3 regions of the Streptomyces sp. NPDC054872 genome follow, and region 3 is predicted to be linked to each of the others. Evidence: riboswitches for the same ligand, from Rfam matches in the RefSeq annotation. Region 3 holds a riboswitch; each other region holds the start of a gene.

Region 1 (4,769 bases), on a different contig from region 3:
GCCGCGAACGCCTAGCGGATCTCGTCCGGGACCACCGTCAGCCACCGCTTGTCCGCGGTGACCTTCTGGCCGAGCTCCCGCTGCCGGTCGGCGTTCTCGCGCTTCATCCCGTCCAGCTCCTTCATGTACGAGTCCTTGCGGTTGACCCAGACCCGTGCTCCGCCGTGCTCCACGTCCGCCGAGTGGAACAGCATCGGCCCGTCGCTCTTGGGGGTGTCGCCCGCCACCAGGACGGGCTTCTTCCACTCGTCGATGTACGTGTTGATGGCCGCGGGCTTGCCCTGGAACCAGGTCATGGGCGCCCACAGGTGCGGCGTCAGCTCATGCCCCGCGAGCTTCTTCTGGTCGAAGCGGCCTTCCGCGATCTCCTTGCGGGAGCTGGTGACCTCGCCGGTCTTGCGGTTCTTGAGCTGCAGGCCGACACCGATGACGTTCTCGGGCTTCACGTCGTAGCCGTACTTGGGGTCGGAGAGGACCATGCGCACCAGATCCTCGCTGGCCGCGCTGACGACGTAGACCTCGATGCCGTGCTCGCGCAGCGTCTTGTGGAGTTCCTGCATGCCGGTGAAGAACTCGGGCGGCTTCACCTCGGTCTTCGTCAGCTTCCCGTCCGCGTAGTACTCGGCGGGGATCGGCTTGTCGTGGGCCAGGAGTTCGTCGACGTACCCCTTGAGCTCCTTCAGCGTGAAGCCGGAGAAGATCTGCGCGACCCACGGATAGCAGACCTGGTCGTCGACCTCGCAGAGCCGGTTGTAGTAGCTGTAGAGGCTCTCCTTGTGCTTCGCCGTGTCCTTGAAGGGGATGATCTTCAGCGACGGGTCCATCGACTTGCGGGTCAGCACCCCCTTCATCTCCAGGAAGGGCAGGAGGGACTCCTCCAGGTCGTTGCGGTACGTCGTGTTGTCCGCGTCGAAGACGGCGTACGCGCCCTTGTCCTCGTTCTTCGCGATGACCTTGCCCAGCTTCTTCGCGACGGGCTTCGGCCAGTGCTTCAGCTCGGACGTCGCGGCCTTCGCCGTCCTCGCCGTCTTCGCGGAGGCGTCCGCGGCCGTCGCGTCCTTGCTCGGCCAGAGCGCCGTCCCCGCCAGAACGGCCGCGGTGAGCGCGCCCGCCGTGCCGATGACGGCCAGCTTGCCCTTTGCCTTTGATGCCATGGTTCCGTGCCCCCTGAGAGCGGTCTGCGCCCCGTCCGGAGCGGCGGGTCATCGTATGAGGTCACGCCAGGGATTCCCATGATCGACATCACCGGACGGAACGGGCATGGGACCTGCGCGCGCGGGTAGGGGAGATGGACGCACGCCCTGATTCCGGGCCTGCTCCGGAGCGCCGTCCGTCGCATACTGGAAGGCATGGAGACCGTCTCCCGGGAGTTCGTGCGGGCCGCCCCGCGGCTCGACGGCATGGTGGTGTCCGCCGTCGGCTACCGCACGCTCGGCGAGCGGCCGGGCCTGCACCGCGGCCTGCCGTCCCCGTACCTGACGCTGATCTTCTCCCTCGACGGCCCCGTCGTCACCGGCCGCACCCCCGAGCAGGCGGGCGGCCGCGACGCCGACCGCACGGACATCGTCCTCGGCGGCCTGCACCAGTCCCCGGCGTACGTCGTACGGCCCGAGCACGAGGCGGGCATCCAGCTCGCCGTGCACCCGCTGGCCGCCCGCGCCCTGTTCGGCGTACCGGCGGCGGAACTCGCCGGTGAGCTGGTGACACCCGGCGCGGAGGTGATGGGGCGCCGCGCCGCCGAACTGCGGGAGCTGCTGTGCGAGCAGGGCGGCTGGGAAGAGCGGTTTGCCTCCCTGTCCGCCTACTTGAGGCAGCGCGCGGCCGCCGACACCTCCGCCGGCTCCGTGCGCCCCGAGGTCGGCGAGGCCTGGGCCTGGCTGGCCCGGCACCGCGGGGTGGGCACCTTGCGCGGACTCTCCCGGCACGTCGCGCTCAGCGAACGCCGCCTCACCACCCTCTTCCGCGCCGAGACGGGCCTGAGCCCCAAGCAGGCGGGACGCCTGATGCGCTTCCAGCGCGCACGGAACGCCGTCGTACGCCCCGTCGCGGCGGGCGCGACCCCTGACCTGGCCCGCGTCGCCGCCGACTGCGGCTACTACGACCACTCCCACCTGGTGCGGGACTTCCGGCAGTACACCGGTGCGAGCCCCAGCGCCTGGCTGGCCGAAGAGTGCCGGAATATCCAAGCCGGGAGCTATGGCGGGGGCGAAGAGTAGGACTCATGAACACGACCGAGAAGCAGAACCAGCAGCCCCTGCCCGCCTCCACTCCCGCCTCCGAGGAGCGCGCCCCCGCGGTCTGGCCGACCCTCCAGGCGCACGACGCCCCCGCGCTGATCGACTTCCTGGTCGGCACCGTCGGCTTCCTGCGCACCGCCGTCTACGAGGACGGCGACCGCGTGGCGCACGCCGAGCTCGACTGGCCCGAGGGCGGTGCGATCATGCTCGGCTCGTACGACGAGAAGTCCCAGGACTGGTGCCTGAAGCCCGGCACCTTCGGCGCGTACGTCGTCACCGACCGCGTGGACGACCTCTACCAGCGGCTCAGCACCGCGGGCGTCGAGATCATCCGCGAGATCGAGGACCAGCCGTACGGCAGCCGGGAGTTCGCGATCGCCGACCCCGAGGGCAACAAGTGGTCCTTCGGCACCTACCGCGGCGCACCGAGGCCCCAGCAGCCGTCCTGACCTCGCGTGATAGCTTGCGCACGCCAGTCAACCCACACCAGGGCCAGGGAATCCGGTGCGAATCCGGAACTGACGCGCAGCGGTGAGGGGGAACGGGCGGGGCCACGGCCACTGGGCGTCCACGGACGCCTGGGAAGGCGCCCCGCCCGGCCGATCCCCGAGTCCGAAGACCTGCTGGCACCTTCGTCCGCACACCGGGCGGCGGAGGTGACGAAGCAGGCCAGGCTCCGCGTATGAGCCGTGAGACTCAAGGGATCTCGTGTCCTCCACCACCCGTCGTGCACGTACGGCTGCTCTTCTCGCCACGGCCTTGGCCGTCACCCTGACCTCCTGCGGCGGCTCATCGGGGACCCCCGGCACGTCCACCGCGGACGACAGGGCCGCCGGCTACCCGCTGACCCTCACCTCCTGCGGCGAGAAGGCGGAGATCAAGGCGCCGCCGCGGCGAGCGGTCTCCCTCGACCAGGGCTCCACGGAGATCCTGCTCTCCCTCGGTCTCGCGGACCGCATGGCCGGCACCGGCACATGGACGGACCCGGTGCTGAAGGGCCTGGAGAAGGACAACGCCAAGGTCGACCGGCTCGCCGACCGCTACCCCTCCTTCGAGAAGGTCCTCGCCCAGGAACCGGACTTCGTCACCGCCTCCTTCGTGGCGACGGTCAGCAAGGGCGGCGTCGCCGACCGCGCCAAGTTCACCGAACTCGGCGTACCCGCCTACGTCTCGCCCTCCGACTGCGCGGGCAAGGACAACAGCGGCGACGGCGACGGCAAGCGGGTCAAGACGCTGACCATGGACACGGTCTACGGCGAAGTGCGGGGCCTGGCCAAGGCGTTCGGGGTCGACAAGCGCGGCGAACGGCTGATCGCCGACCTCAAGGGCCGGGTGGCGAAGGCCACGAAGACCATCGAGGACGGCAAGGCGGCCGACACGTCGCTCCTCTACTGGTTCGCCAACTCCGACGCGCCCTACATCGCCGGCTGCTGCGGCGCCCCGGGCATCATCACCCGCGAACTCGGCGTGCGGAACGTCTTCGACGACACCCGCGACGAGTGGCCCCAGATCAACTGGGAGACGGTGGCCGACCGCGACCCGGACGTCCTGGTCATCGGCGACCTCACCCGAAAGTCGCAGACGGCCGAGAGCGCGAAGAAGAAGATCGAGTTCCTGGAGTCCAACCCGGTCACCAAGAACCTGACCGCCGTGAAGAAGAAGCGGTACGTGCTGCTGAGCGGCCAGGCCATGAACCCGACGATCCGCACGGTGGACGGCATCGAACAAGTCGCCGCCGCACTGCTCGACTTCGGCCTCGCCAAGTGAGGACGGCCGCCCCGGGCGGCATACGTTCCGCCCTGCTCCGGACGGCCGGCCTCGCCGCCCTCGCCCTCTCCGTGGCGGTGGCCGTCACCATCGGCCCCGCGGACATCTCCGTACCCGACGTGTGGTCGGCGGTCGCGGCGCACCTCGGCTGGGGAGAGGCGAAGCTGACGCCCATCCGGGACGGCATCGTCTGGAACCTGCGCATGCCGCGCACGCTCCTCGCGGCGGTCTGCGGCGCGGGCCTCGCGGTCTGCGGAGCCGTCCTCCAGTCCCTCCTGCGCAACCCGCTCGCCGACCCCTTCGTGCTCGGCGTCTCCTCGGGGGCGTCCACGGGCGCGGTCGCGATCGTCGTCCTGGGGGTCGGCGGGGGAGTGGTGTCGGTCTCGGCGGGCGCCTTCGCCGGGGCCCTCGTCTCGTTCGCGCTCGTGCTGCTGCTCAGCCACACCCTGGGCGGGAGCACCGACCGGGTGGTGCTCTCCGGGGTGGCGGCGATGCAGCTCTTCTCCTCGCTCACCTCGTTCGTGATCCTGACGTCGGGCGACGCGGAGACGACGCGGAGTGTCCTGTTCTGGCTGCTCGGCTCGCTGAGCGGGGTGGGCTGGACGGACGTCGCACTGTGCGCGGCGGTGCTCTTCGTGGCCCTCGCCGTCTGCCTGACGCAGGCCCGCACCCTGGACGCGTTCGCGTTCGGCCAGGACGCGGCGGCGACGCTGGGCGTCCACGTGACCCGTATCCGGCTGCTCCTCCTCACCACCACGGCCCTGC
Region 2 (4,769 bases), on a different contig from region 3:
CGAGACCTGTGCGGGAACGGGGGCGGGAGCGGACTCGGCGCTCTTGCCGGCCGCCGCGCGGGCGATGCGGGTCGCCGGGCGCGAACGCAGGTAGTACGTGGTCTTCAGACCCTGCTGCCAGGCGTATGCGTACATCGAGGAGAGCTTGCCGATGGTCGGCGTCTCCAGGAACAGGTTCAGGGACTGCGCCTGGTCCAGGAACGGCGTGCGCGCGGCGGCCATGTCGATCAGGCCGCGCTGCGGGATCTCCCACGCGGTGCGGTACAGCTCGCGCACCTCGGCGGGAATCCAGCTGAAGCCCTGTACGGAGCCGCTGGATTCGCGCAGCGCCTCGCGGGTCTGGGCGTCCCAGACGCCGAGCCGTTTCAGCTCCTCCACCAGGTAGGCGTTGACCTGGAGGAACTCGCCGCTCAGCGTCTCGCGCTTGAACAGGTTGGAGACCTGCGGCTCGATGCACTCGTACACGCCCGCGATGGACGCGATCGTGGCGGTCGGCGCGATGGCGAGAAGCAGCGAGTTGCGCATACCGGTCGCGGCGATACGTTCCCGCAGCGCCGCCCAGCGCTCCGGCCAGGTCAGCTCGACGCCGTAGTGGTCGGGGTGCAGGACGCCGCGCGCTGTGCGGGTCTTCTCCCAGGCGGGCAGGGGGCCATTGCGCTCGGCGAGGTCGGCGGACGCCTCGTACGCGGCGAGCATGATGCGCTCGGCGATACGCGTCGAGAGGGCACGCGCGGCGGGGGAGTCGAAGGGCAGCTTCAGCTGGAAGAAGACGTCCTGCAGACCCATGGCGCCCAGGCCCACCGGGCGCCAGCGGGCGTTCGACTTCCCGGCCTGCTCGGTCGGATAGAAGTTGATGTCGACCACGCGGTCGAGGAAGGTGACGGCGGTACGGACGGTCTCGTCGAGCCGCTGCCAGTCGATGTCACCGGCGGCCGTGTCCACGAACGCGCCGAGGTTCACCGAGCCCAGGTTGCAGACTGCCGTCTCGCCGTCGTCCGTGACCTCCAGGATCTCCGTGCAGAGGTTGGAGGAGTGGACGGTGTGGCCGGGCTCCGCCGTCTGGTTGGCGGTGCGGTTGGCGGCGTCCTTGAAGGTCATCCAGCCGTTGCCGGTCTGCGCCAGGGTGCGCATCATGCGGCCGTACAGCTCGCGGGCCGGGATGGTCTTGCGGGCCAGCCCGGCGGCCTCGGCCTTGCGGTAGGCCGCGTCGAACGCGTCGCCCCACAGGTCCACGAACTCGGGCACGTCGGCCGGGGAGAACAGCGACCAGTCCTGGTCGGCGGCGACCCGGCGCATGAACTCGTCCGGGATCCAGTGCGCCAGGTTGAGGTTGTGCGTGCGGCGCGCGTCCTCACCCGTGTTGTCGCGCAGCTCCAGGAACTCCTCGATGTCGGAGTGCCACGTCTCCAGGTAGACAGCGGCGGCACCCTTGCGACGGCCGCCCTGGTTCACGGCGGCGACGGAGGCGTCCAGGGTCTTCAGGAACGGAACGATGCCGTTGGAGTGCCCGTTCGTGCCGCGGATCAGCGAACCGCGGGCGCGGACGCGGGAGTACGAGAGGCCGATGCCGCCCGCGTGCTTGGAGAGGCGCGCGACCTGGTGGTAGCGGTCGTAGATGGAGTCCAGCTCGTCCAGCGGGGAGTCGAGGAGGTAGCAGGAGGACATCTGCGGGTGCCGGGTGCCGGAGTTGAAGAGCGTCGGCGAGGACGGCAGGTAGTCCAGGCGGCTCATCAGGCGGTACAGCGCGGCGACTTCGTCCACCGAGCGCGTGGAGCCGTCCTCGGCCAGACCGCTCGCCACGCGCAGCATGAAGTGCTGCGGGGTCTCGATGACGTGCCGGGTGATCGGGTGGCGCAGGAGATAGCGGCTGTGCAGGGTGCGCAGGCCGAAGTAGCCGAAACGGAAGTCGGCGCCGTCCTCGAGGGCGGCCTCCACGAGACCGTCGAGGCGCTCCGCGTGATCGGTGACGAACGCGGCCGTACGGTCCGCGATCAGACCCTCGCGGTGCCCCACGGCGACCGAGTCGGAGAAGGACCGCACGCCCTGCGACGCGGCCTCGTCCCGGATGCTGAGGCTGAGGAGCCTGGCCGCGAGCTGCGAGTACGTCGGGTCCTCGGAGATGAGGCCGGCCGCGGCCTCGGTCGCAAGCTCCCGCAGCTCCGCCACATCAGCCTTGGCCGAGCGGCCCCGCAGCGCGGCGGCGGCGACCCGGCCGGGGTCGGCGTCGGGGAGGTCGGCGGTGAGGTCGGTCAGGGTACGCAGCAGCGCGGTTCCTGGGCCGTCGGCGGTCTGCTGACCGCCGGTGTTCTGCGCTGACGCAGGTTCGGCTGGCGCGATGGTCACGTGGAGCACTCCCTCGCTCGGCTCAGGGCCTTGGGGAGGGGTGAGTGACACACGGGGGCCCGCCCTGGGCAGGGCTGCGCTCCGCGTCCACCAGCCCATTCCACGAGGCCCGGACGTCGTCGGCACCCGGACCGGTCGGAACGGATGCGCTGTCGACAGGTCTTCGGACTAGAGAGCACGACAAATGCGCACTCATACACCGTTGCGGGACAGTTCCGGACTTGCACCGGATTCCCCTGCGGCGACAGCGAGCACGAGCATACATCTTGTGCTGGCTCTGGGAGTCAGCCCCACATCTTGTGTCGGCGCGCGTATCCCCTAGGGTGGCGCCGAACTGATGGGCGACCAGGGGGAGACGGCGTGCGAGGGCGGGGCGCGGGCTGTGCGGCGGTGGTGCTGATGCTGCTCACCGGGTGCGGGGAGGGCGGCGAGAAGGCGGAGACGAAGCCCGCGCGCCCCCCGGCCACGGCGGCCGGAGTCGACGGAGACGTGGACCCCGGCAAGGTCTTCACGGACGCCGAGCTGAAGGCGGCGCTGCTGCCGGCGAAGGCCGTCGGCGCGCGGGCCAAGGTGGTCAACGGCACCACGGGCGGCTTCAACCAGCACTACGGGGGCGGCGACTGGGGCGGGTGCGAGGCCGGCCGCGGGGCGAGCGCGGAGCTGTCCGGCATGCGGGGAACCAGCGCCGGCCACATGATCCTTCCCTTCCCCGGCGCGATCGCCGACGAGGGGGACCCCGTCCTCTCCCAGACCTTGGTCTCGATGCCGGACGCGCGGGCCGAGCGCCACGTCGAACTGCGCCGACAACTCCACAAGGTGTGCCCCAGCGTCACCGTGGACACCGAGGCGGCCCCGGTGGTGGAGCATCACGTGGCCGAGGACCTGCCGGGCATCGGCGACGAGGCGATCCTGGAGAGCACGCGGTACGAGGGCGGCGACGACTACGACGAGGAGACCCGGTACTACAAGGCCGAGGTGCGGGTCGGCGGCGTGCTCGTCCTGGTGGACGCGGGCCCGCACAAGGACCTGGTGATCTCCTCCGCGGCCAAGGCGGCGGGGCGGGTCAGGACCGGGCTCTACAAGGCCTCGTAAGACCTCCTGATCCGCACACGACAGCGGGCCGCCGGAGTCGGATCCGGCGGCCCGCGTCACGTACGTACGGAGAGGACTCAGTGCCCGCCCGGCGCTCCCACCGTGGCCGGCGGCAGCTCCTCCACGACGCCGGGGTCGCCCGCGTCCGCCGTGTAGTCGCCGGGAGACGTCTCGTCGATGCCGTCAGGGGCCTTCATGGCGCGCAGGACGAAGGTCATGACCACGGTGACCACCACGTTCAGGACGAACGCCGTGAGGCCGATGTAGCCGATCTCGCCGATGCCCGGGATCTCGTCGGACGAGCCGCCGAAGTGCTTCTGGGTGGGCGAGGCGACGCCGTACGCGGCGGCCGTGCCGTAGACCATGCCGACCGCCCAGCCCGCGAGCAGCGCCCAGCGGTGGAACCACCGCGTGAACAGGCCGCCGACGAGCGCGGGCATGGTCTGCAGGATCCAGATGCCGCCCAGGAGCTGGAAGTTGATCGCGACCGTCTTGTCCATGGTGAGGACGAAGGCGAGCGCGCCGACCTTCACCAGGAGCGAGACCAGCTTGGAGACCTTGGTCTCCTGCGCGGGTGTCGCGTCCGGCTTGAGGAAGTCCTTGTAGATGTTCCTGGTGAAGAGGTTCGCGGCGGCGATGGACATGATGGCGGCCGGCACGAGCGCGCCGATGCCGATCGCCGCGAACGCGACGCCGGTGAACCAGTCGGGGAACATGTTCTCGAACAGCTGCGGGATCGCCAGCTGGCCGTTCTCGACCTTCACCCCGGCCGCGATCGCCATGAAGCCGAGCAGCGCGAGCAGACCCAGCATCAGCGAGTACAGCGGCAGGATCGTGGTGTTGCGGCGGATCACGTCGCGGCTCTTGGAGGAGAGCGTCGCCGTGATCGAGTGCGGGTACATGAACAGCGCGAGCGCGGAGCCGAGCGCGAGCGTGGCGTAGGTCCACTGCCCGGCCTCACCCGGCGCGAGACCCGCGACGGGCTTGCCCGCCGCGTCGTTCGCCGCCGAGAACTTGTCGTTCGCGGCCTGGAAGATCTCGTCGAAGCCGCCGAGCTTGATCGGGATGTAGATGATCGCCACGGCGATGACCAGGTAGATCAGACCGTCCTTGACGAACGCGATCAGCGCGGGCGCGCGCAGGCCCGACGAGTACGTGTACGCGGCGAGCACCGCGAACGCGATCAGGAGCGGCAGGTCCTTGATGAACCAGTTCGTGTCCGGGCCGCCGCCGACGCCCATGACGTCGAGCACGGCCTGGATGCCGACCAGTTGGAGCGCGATGTACGGCATCGTGGCGAGGATGCCGGTGACCGCGACGGCCAGCGAGAGCCC
Region 3 (4,769 bases):
GCGCAGGGCCAGGGCGACCTGCCGCGCGGTGTCACCCAGCGGCTGGTCGTCGCGGACGAAGGACCAGGCGAGCATGGTGACGGGTCCGGTGAGCATGCCCTTCACGGGGCGGTCGGTGAGGGAGTTGGCGTACGACGTCCAGCGCACCGTCATCGGTTCGGGCCGTGAGATGTCGCCCGCCAGGACCGGCGGGCGTACGTAGCGGGTGCCGTACGACTGGACCCAGCCGTGTTGCGTGGCGAGATAGCCGGTGAGCTGTTCGGCGAAGTACTGCACCATGTCGTTGCGTTCGGGCTCGCCGTGCACCAGGACGTCGATGCCCGCCTTCTCCTGGAAGGCGAGGACCTCGCGGATCTCCGCGCGGATGCGTTCCTCGTAGCCGTCCGCGTCGATGCGGCCCGCGCGCAAGTCGGCGCGTGCGGTGCGCAGTTCGGTGGTCTGGGGGAACGAACCGATGGTGGTCGTGGGCAGTTGTGGCAGGTTCAGGCGGGCCCGCTGGGCCGCCGCACGCTCCGGATAGGCGTGGACGCGACGGGCATCGGCGTCCGTGATGGCGGCGACACGGGAGCGTACCGCCGGGTCGTGGGTGAGGGCCGAACCCGAGCGGGACGCCAGGTCGGCGCGGTTGGCGGCCAGTTCGGCCGTGATGGTGTCCGTTCCCTGGGCCAGGGCACGCGCCAGCGTGGCGATCTCGGTGGCCTTCTGGTGGGCGAAGGCCAGCCAGCGGGCCACCTGCGGGTCGATGTCCCGTTCGGCGGTGGCGTCCAGCGGGACGTGCAGCAGGGAGCAGGACGCGGAGACGTCGACCCGGTCGGCGAGGCCCAGGAGCGTGGCCAGGGTGGAGAGGGACTTCTCCAGGTCGTTGATCCAGATGTTGCGCCCGTTGACGACACCCGCGACGAGGCGCTTGCCGGGCAGTCCGCCGACGGCGGCGAGATCCTGCAACTGGCCGGCGGCGGCCTCCGTGAAGTCCAGGGCGAGTCCCTCGACCGGTGACTTGGCCAGCACGGGCAGGGCCTCGCCGAGCCTGCCGAAGTAGGAGGCGACGAGGAGTCGAGGCCGATCCGTGAGCGCTCCGAGGTCGCGGTAGGCGCGGGCGGCGGCGTTGAGCTCCGCCGGGGTGCGGTCCTGGACCAGGGCGGGCTCGTCGAGCTGCACCCATTCGGCGCCCGCCGCGCGCAGGTCGGCGAGGACTTCCGCGTACACGGGAAGGAGCCGGTCGAGGAGCGTGAGCGGCTCGAAGTCGGCGGCCACGCCGGGCGCGGGCTTGGCGAGCAGCAGATAGGTCACCGGGCCGACGAGGACCGGGCGTGCGGCGAGGCCGAGCGCGACGGCCTCCTTGAGCTCGGCCACCTGCTGGGCGGAGTCGGCGGCGAAGACGGTGTCGGGGCCCAGCTCCGGCACGAGGTAGTGGTAGTTGGTGTCGAACCACTTGGTCATCTCCAGCGGCGCCACGTCCTGCGTGCCGCGGGCCATCGCGAAGTAGCCGTCGAGGGGGTCGGTGGCGACGGCCTCGCGGTGCCGGTGCGGGATGGCGCCGACCATGACGCTGGTGTCCAGGACATGGTCGTAGTACGAGAAGTCGCCGGTCGGCACTTCGTGAATGCCGGCGTCGGCCAGGTGCCGCCAGGTGGACCGGCGCAGCCGCGCCGCGGTCTCCCGCAGGGCGTCGGCGCTGACACGGCCCTTCCAATAGCCCTCGACGGCCTTCTTCAGTTCCCGGTCGGGGCCCTGGCGGGGGTAGCCGTACACGGTGGCCCGTGCTGCCGCGGCCGCGGACTTCGCTGTCACGGAAATCTCCTTCGCGAGATGACTCCTGAGCATCCCGGGGACGGGACACGGACGCGAAGGGATGACGGACCGGGCGGACGGACACGCGCCAACCGCGCGGTGCTTGCTCCACCTGATCTGTACGCCGACCCGCCCACGAGGTCACCGGGATGTCCGCACATGAGGGATCACATGCGGGCAACGGGCAGGTCTTCGGACTCGCGGGCACATCTGCCGAGGCAGACCCCTACTGGCCGTCGCTTCCCGGGTCCATGCTCGGATCCAGTGCGTATGACGGCGGTCGTTCCCACTCACCGCTGCGGGGCAGTCCCGGATTCCCACCGGGTTCCCTCTTACGACACCTCTGCCTGGCGGACAGGGCGAACCAGCTGCACGGATCAGGCTAAAGGGTGGTCGCGCTCCTGGGGCGGTACTGATCACATTCCGGACCGTGAGGTGAGACACGGAGGGGAAGGGGCCCGACGGGCGGGGACATGCGCGAAGGGGCGTACGACGGGCGCGCACAGGCTGGTGCACATGGGCTGACCAGGGGCGTACGCCCTGGTCATGTGCGCTCGCGCGTGCCACAGGTGAGGCGGTCCCGCAAGTTGTCAGGCCACTCGATTCCGCACTAGGGTCACCACGCCTTGGTGCTCGGGAAATCGGTGTGATGCCGGTGCGGCCCTCGCCACTGTGATCGGGAAGTCCGGCTCCAGCCCTCGCGGCAGCCACTGGGCGCAACACGCGCCCGGGAAGGCGGAGTCCGGTCGGTACGACCCGTCAGCCAGGAGACCGGCCAAGGCGCGTTGTCCATCCACGAGGTGCTGGAGAGGGTCTGCTTAGCCATGCACATAGCCGAGGGTTTCCTCCCGCCGGCGCACGCGATCGCCTGGGGCGTAGCGTCCGCGCCGTTCGTCGTCCACGGAGTCCGCTCCCTCACCCGTGAGGTCAAGGAACACCCGGAGAGCACACTGCTCCTGGGTGCGTCCGGAGCGTTCACCTTCGTCCTCTCCGCGCTGAAGATCCCCTCCGTCACGGGCAGTTGCTCGCACCCGACGGGGACCGGGCTCGGCGCGATCCTGTTCCGGCCGCCGATCATGGCGGTGCTCGGCACCATCACGCTGCTGTTCCAGGCGCTGCTGCTCGCCCACGGCGGGCTCACCACGCTGGGCGCCAACGTGTTCTCCATGGCGATCGTCGGTCCATGGGCCGGATACGCCGTCTACCGGCTCCTGAAGCGGTACGACGTGCCGCTCATGGTGGCCGTGTTCTTCGGCGCGTTCGTCGCCGACCTGTCCACGTACTGCGTCACCAGCGTCCAGCTCGCCCTGGCGTTCCCGGACCCCAGCAGCGGATTCATCGGCGCCCTGGGCAAGTTCGGCGGCATCTTCGCCGTCACGCAGATCCCCCTCGCGGTCAGCGAGGGACTGCTCACCGTCGTGGTGATGCGGCTGCTCGTGCAGTCGAGCAAGGGCGAGCTCACGCGGCTCGGCGTGCTGCTCCAGGGCAAGAAGCCGTCCGCGAAGGCGGCCACCGACAGTAAGACCACCGACAGCAAGACCGAGACGGAGACGGGGGCCAGCGCCTGATGAGCCGGAACACGAAGATCAACGCTCTGCTCCTCCTCATCGTCGCCGCGCTGGCGGTGCTGCCGCTCGCGCTGGGTCTCGGCGACGACGAGAAGGAGCCGTTCGCCGGGTCCGACGCCCAGGCCGAGACCGCGATCACCGAGATCGAGCCGGATTACGAGCCCTGGTTCTCGCCGCTGTACGAACCCCCCTCCGGGGAGATCGAGTCGGCGCTCTTCGCGCTGCAGGCGGCGCTCGGCGCGGGCGTCCTCGCCTACTACTTCGGTCTGCGCAGGGGACGCCGCCAGGGTGCCGAGGCGGCGCGGACCGAGGCGGCCGCGGAGGAGGGGGCCGCGGAGGAGCGGACCGCCGACGGGGAGAGCTCCCGGGCCGGGACCGGGCAGGTCTGACCCGGCGTGCTGCCCATCGACGCGGCGGCGCACAGCAGTCGCTGGCGCCGCCGCCACCCCGTGGACAAAGCCGTGCTCGGGCTCGGCCTCACCGTCCTCGCCGTCTCCCTGCCGCCCTGGCCGGGTGCTGCCCTGGTCCTCGTCGCCGCGCTCACCGTGCTGCTCGGACCCGCCGGTGTGCCGCCGCGCAAACTGTGGCGCGCCTACCGCGTGCCCCTGGGTTTCTGCGTCACCGGCGCCCTGACCCTGATCGTCCAACTGGGCGCGCCCGAAGGGTTCGTCACGCTCGCGGACGGCGGACCCGAGCGGGCGGGCGGACTGCTCCTGCGCACGTCGGCGGCCTCGCTCGGCGTCCTGCTGTTCGCCTTCACCACCCCCATGTCGGACCTGCTGCCCCGCCTGGTGAAGGCGGGCGTACCGGCGCCGGTCGTGGACGTGGCCCTGGTCATGTACCGGATGAGCTTCCTGCTCCTGGACTCCATGAGCCGGATCCGGCAGGCGCAGGCCGCGCGGCTCGGCCACACCACCCGGGCCGCCACCTGGCGCTCCCTCGGCGGTCTCGGCGCCACCGCGTTCGTACGGGCCTTCGACCGGGCGAGCCGGCTGCAGGCCGGGCTGGCCGGACGCGGATACGACGGGACCCTGCGGGTGCTGGTGCCCGACGCCAGGATCTCGCGGCCCTTCGTGGTTGCGAGCGCGGCCCTCCTCGGGGGCCTCACGGTCCTCACTCTCGTACTGGAAAGGGTTCTCCCATGAGCGAGCCGAGCGGGTCCTTGGTCGCCCTGCGCGCCGCTTCCTACGCGTACGAGGACGGGCCCACCGTCCTCAGCGGCCTGGACTTCGACGTCACCGAGGGGCGCGCCCTCGCGCTGCTCGGACGCAACGGCAGCGGCAAGACCACCCTCATGCGGCTCCTGAGCGGCGGACTCCGCCCGGACCAGGGCGGATTGACGCTCGGGGGCACCCCCGTGACGTACGACCGCAAGGGGCTCACCCGGCTGCGCACCACCGTTCAGCTGGT

What was found. A riboswitch is a leader RNA that binds a small molecule or an ion and turns the genes downstream of it on or off. The one in region 3 is predicted to bind cobalamin.
Region 1: it holds a riboswitch for cobalamin, as region 3 does, so the genes downstream of both, ACWGIH_RS24660 (ABC transporter substrate-binding protein) here and ACWGIH_RS18720 (energy-coupling factor ABC transporter permease) in region 3, are expected to answer to the same signal.
Region 2: it holds a riboswitch for cobalamin, as region 3 does, so the genes downstream of both, ACWGIH_RS06395 (ribonucleoside-diphosphate reductase subunit alpha) here and ACWGIH_RS18720 (energy-coupling factor ABC transporter permease) in region 3, are expected to answer to the same signal.

What each region holds. Positions count from the first base shown of each region.
Region 1 is NZ_JBSGYY010000021.1:7,972-12,740, reverse strand. Features, by position in the region: gene ACWGIH_RS24680 (DUF2252 domain-containing protein) at 1-15, shown strand, start outside; gene ACWGIH_RS24675 (haloacid dehalogenase-like hydrolase) at 12-1,154, opposite strand; gene ACWGIH_RS24670 (helix-turn-helix domain-containing protein) at 1,350-2,216, shown strand; gene ACWGIH_RS24665 (VOC family protein) at 2,222-2,686, shown strand; cobalamin riboswitch at 2,694-2,879, shown strand; gene ACWGIH_RS24660 (ABC transporter substrate-binding protein) at 2,946-4,004, shown strand; gene ACWGIH_RS24655 (FecCD family ABC transporter permease) at 4,001-4,769, shown strand, end outside.
Region 2 is NZ_JBSGYY010000004.1:122,129-126,897, forward strand. Features, by position in the region: gene ACWGIH_RS06395 (ribonucleoside-diphosphate reductase subunit alpha) at 1-2,343, opposite strand, end outside; cobalamin riboswitch at 2,481-2,604, opposite strand; gene ACWGIH_RS06400 (hypothetical protein) at 2,704-3,435, shown strand; gene mctP (monocarboxylate uptake permease MctP) at 3,513-4,769, opposite strand, start outside.
Region 3 is NZ_JBSGYY010000014.1:7,839-12,607, forward strand. Features, by position in the region: gene metE (5-methyltetrahydropteroyltriglutamate--homocysteine S-methyltransferase) at 1-1,791, opposite strand, end outside; cobalamin riboswitch at 1,958-2,175, opposite strand; cobalamin riboswitch at 2,402-2,585, shown strand; gene ACWGIH_RS18720 (energy-coupling factor ABC transporter permease) at 2,616-3,359, shown strand; gene ACWGIH_RS18725 (energy-coupling factor ABC transporter substrate-binding protein) at 3,359-3,748, shown strand; gene cbiQ (cobalt ECF transporter T component CbiQ) at 3,755-4,504, shown strand; gene ACWGIH_RS18735 (energy-coupling factor ABC transporter ATP-binding protein) at 4,501-4,769, shown strand, end outside.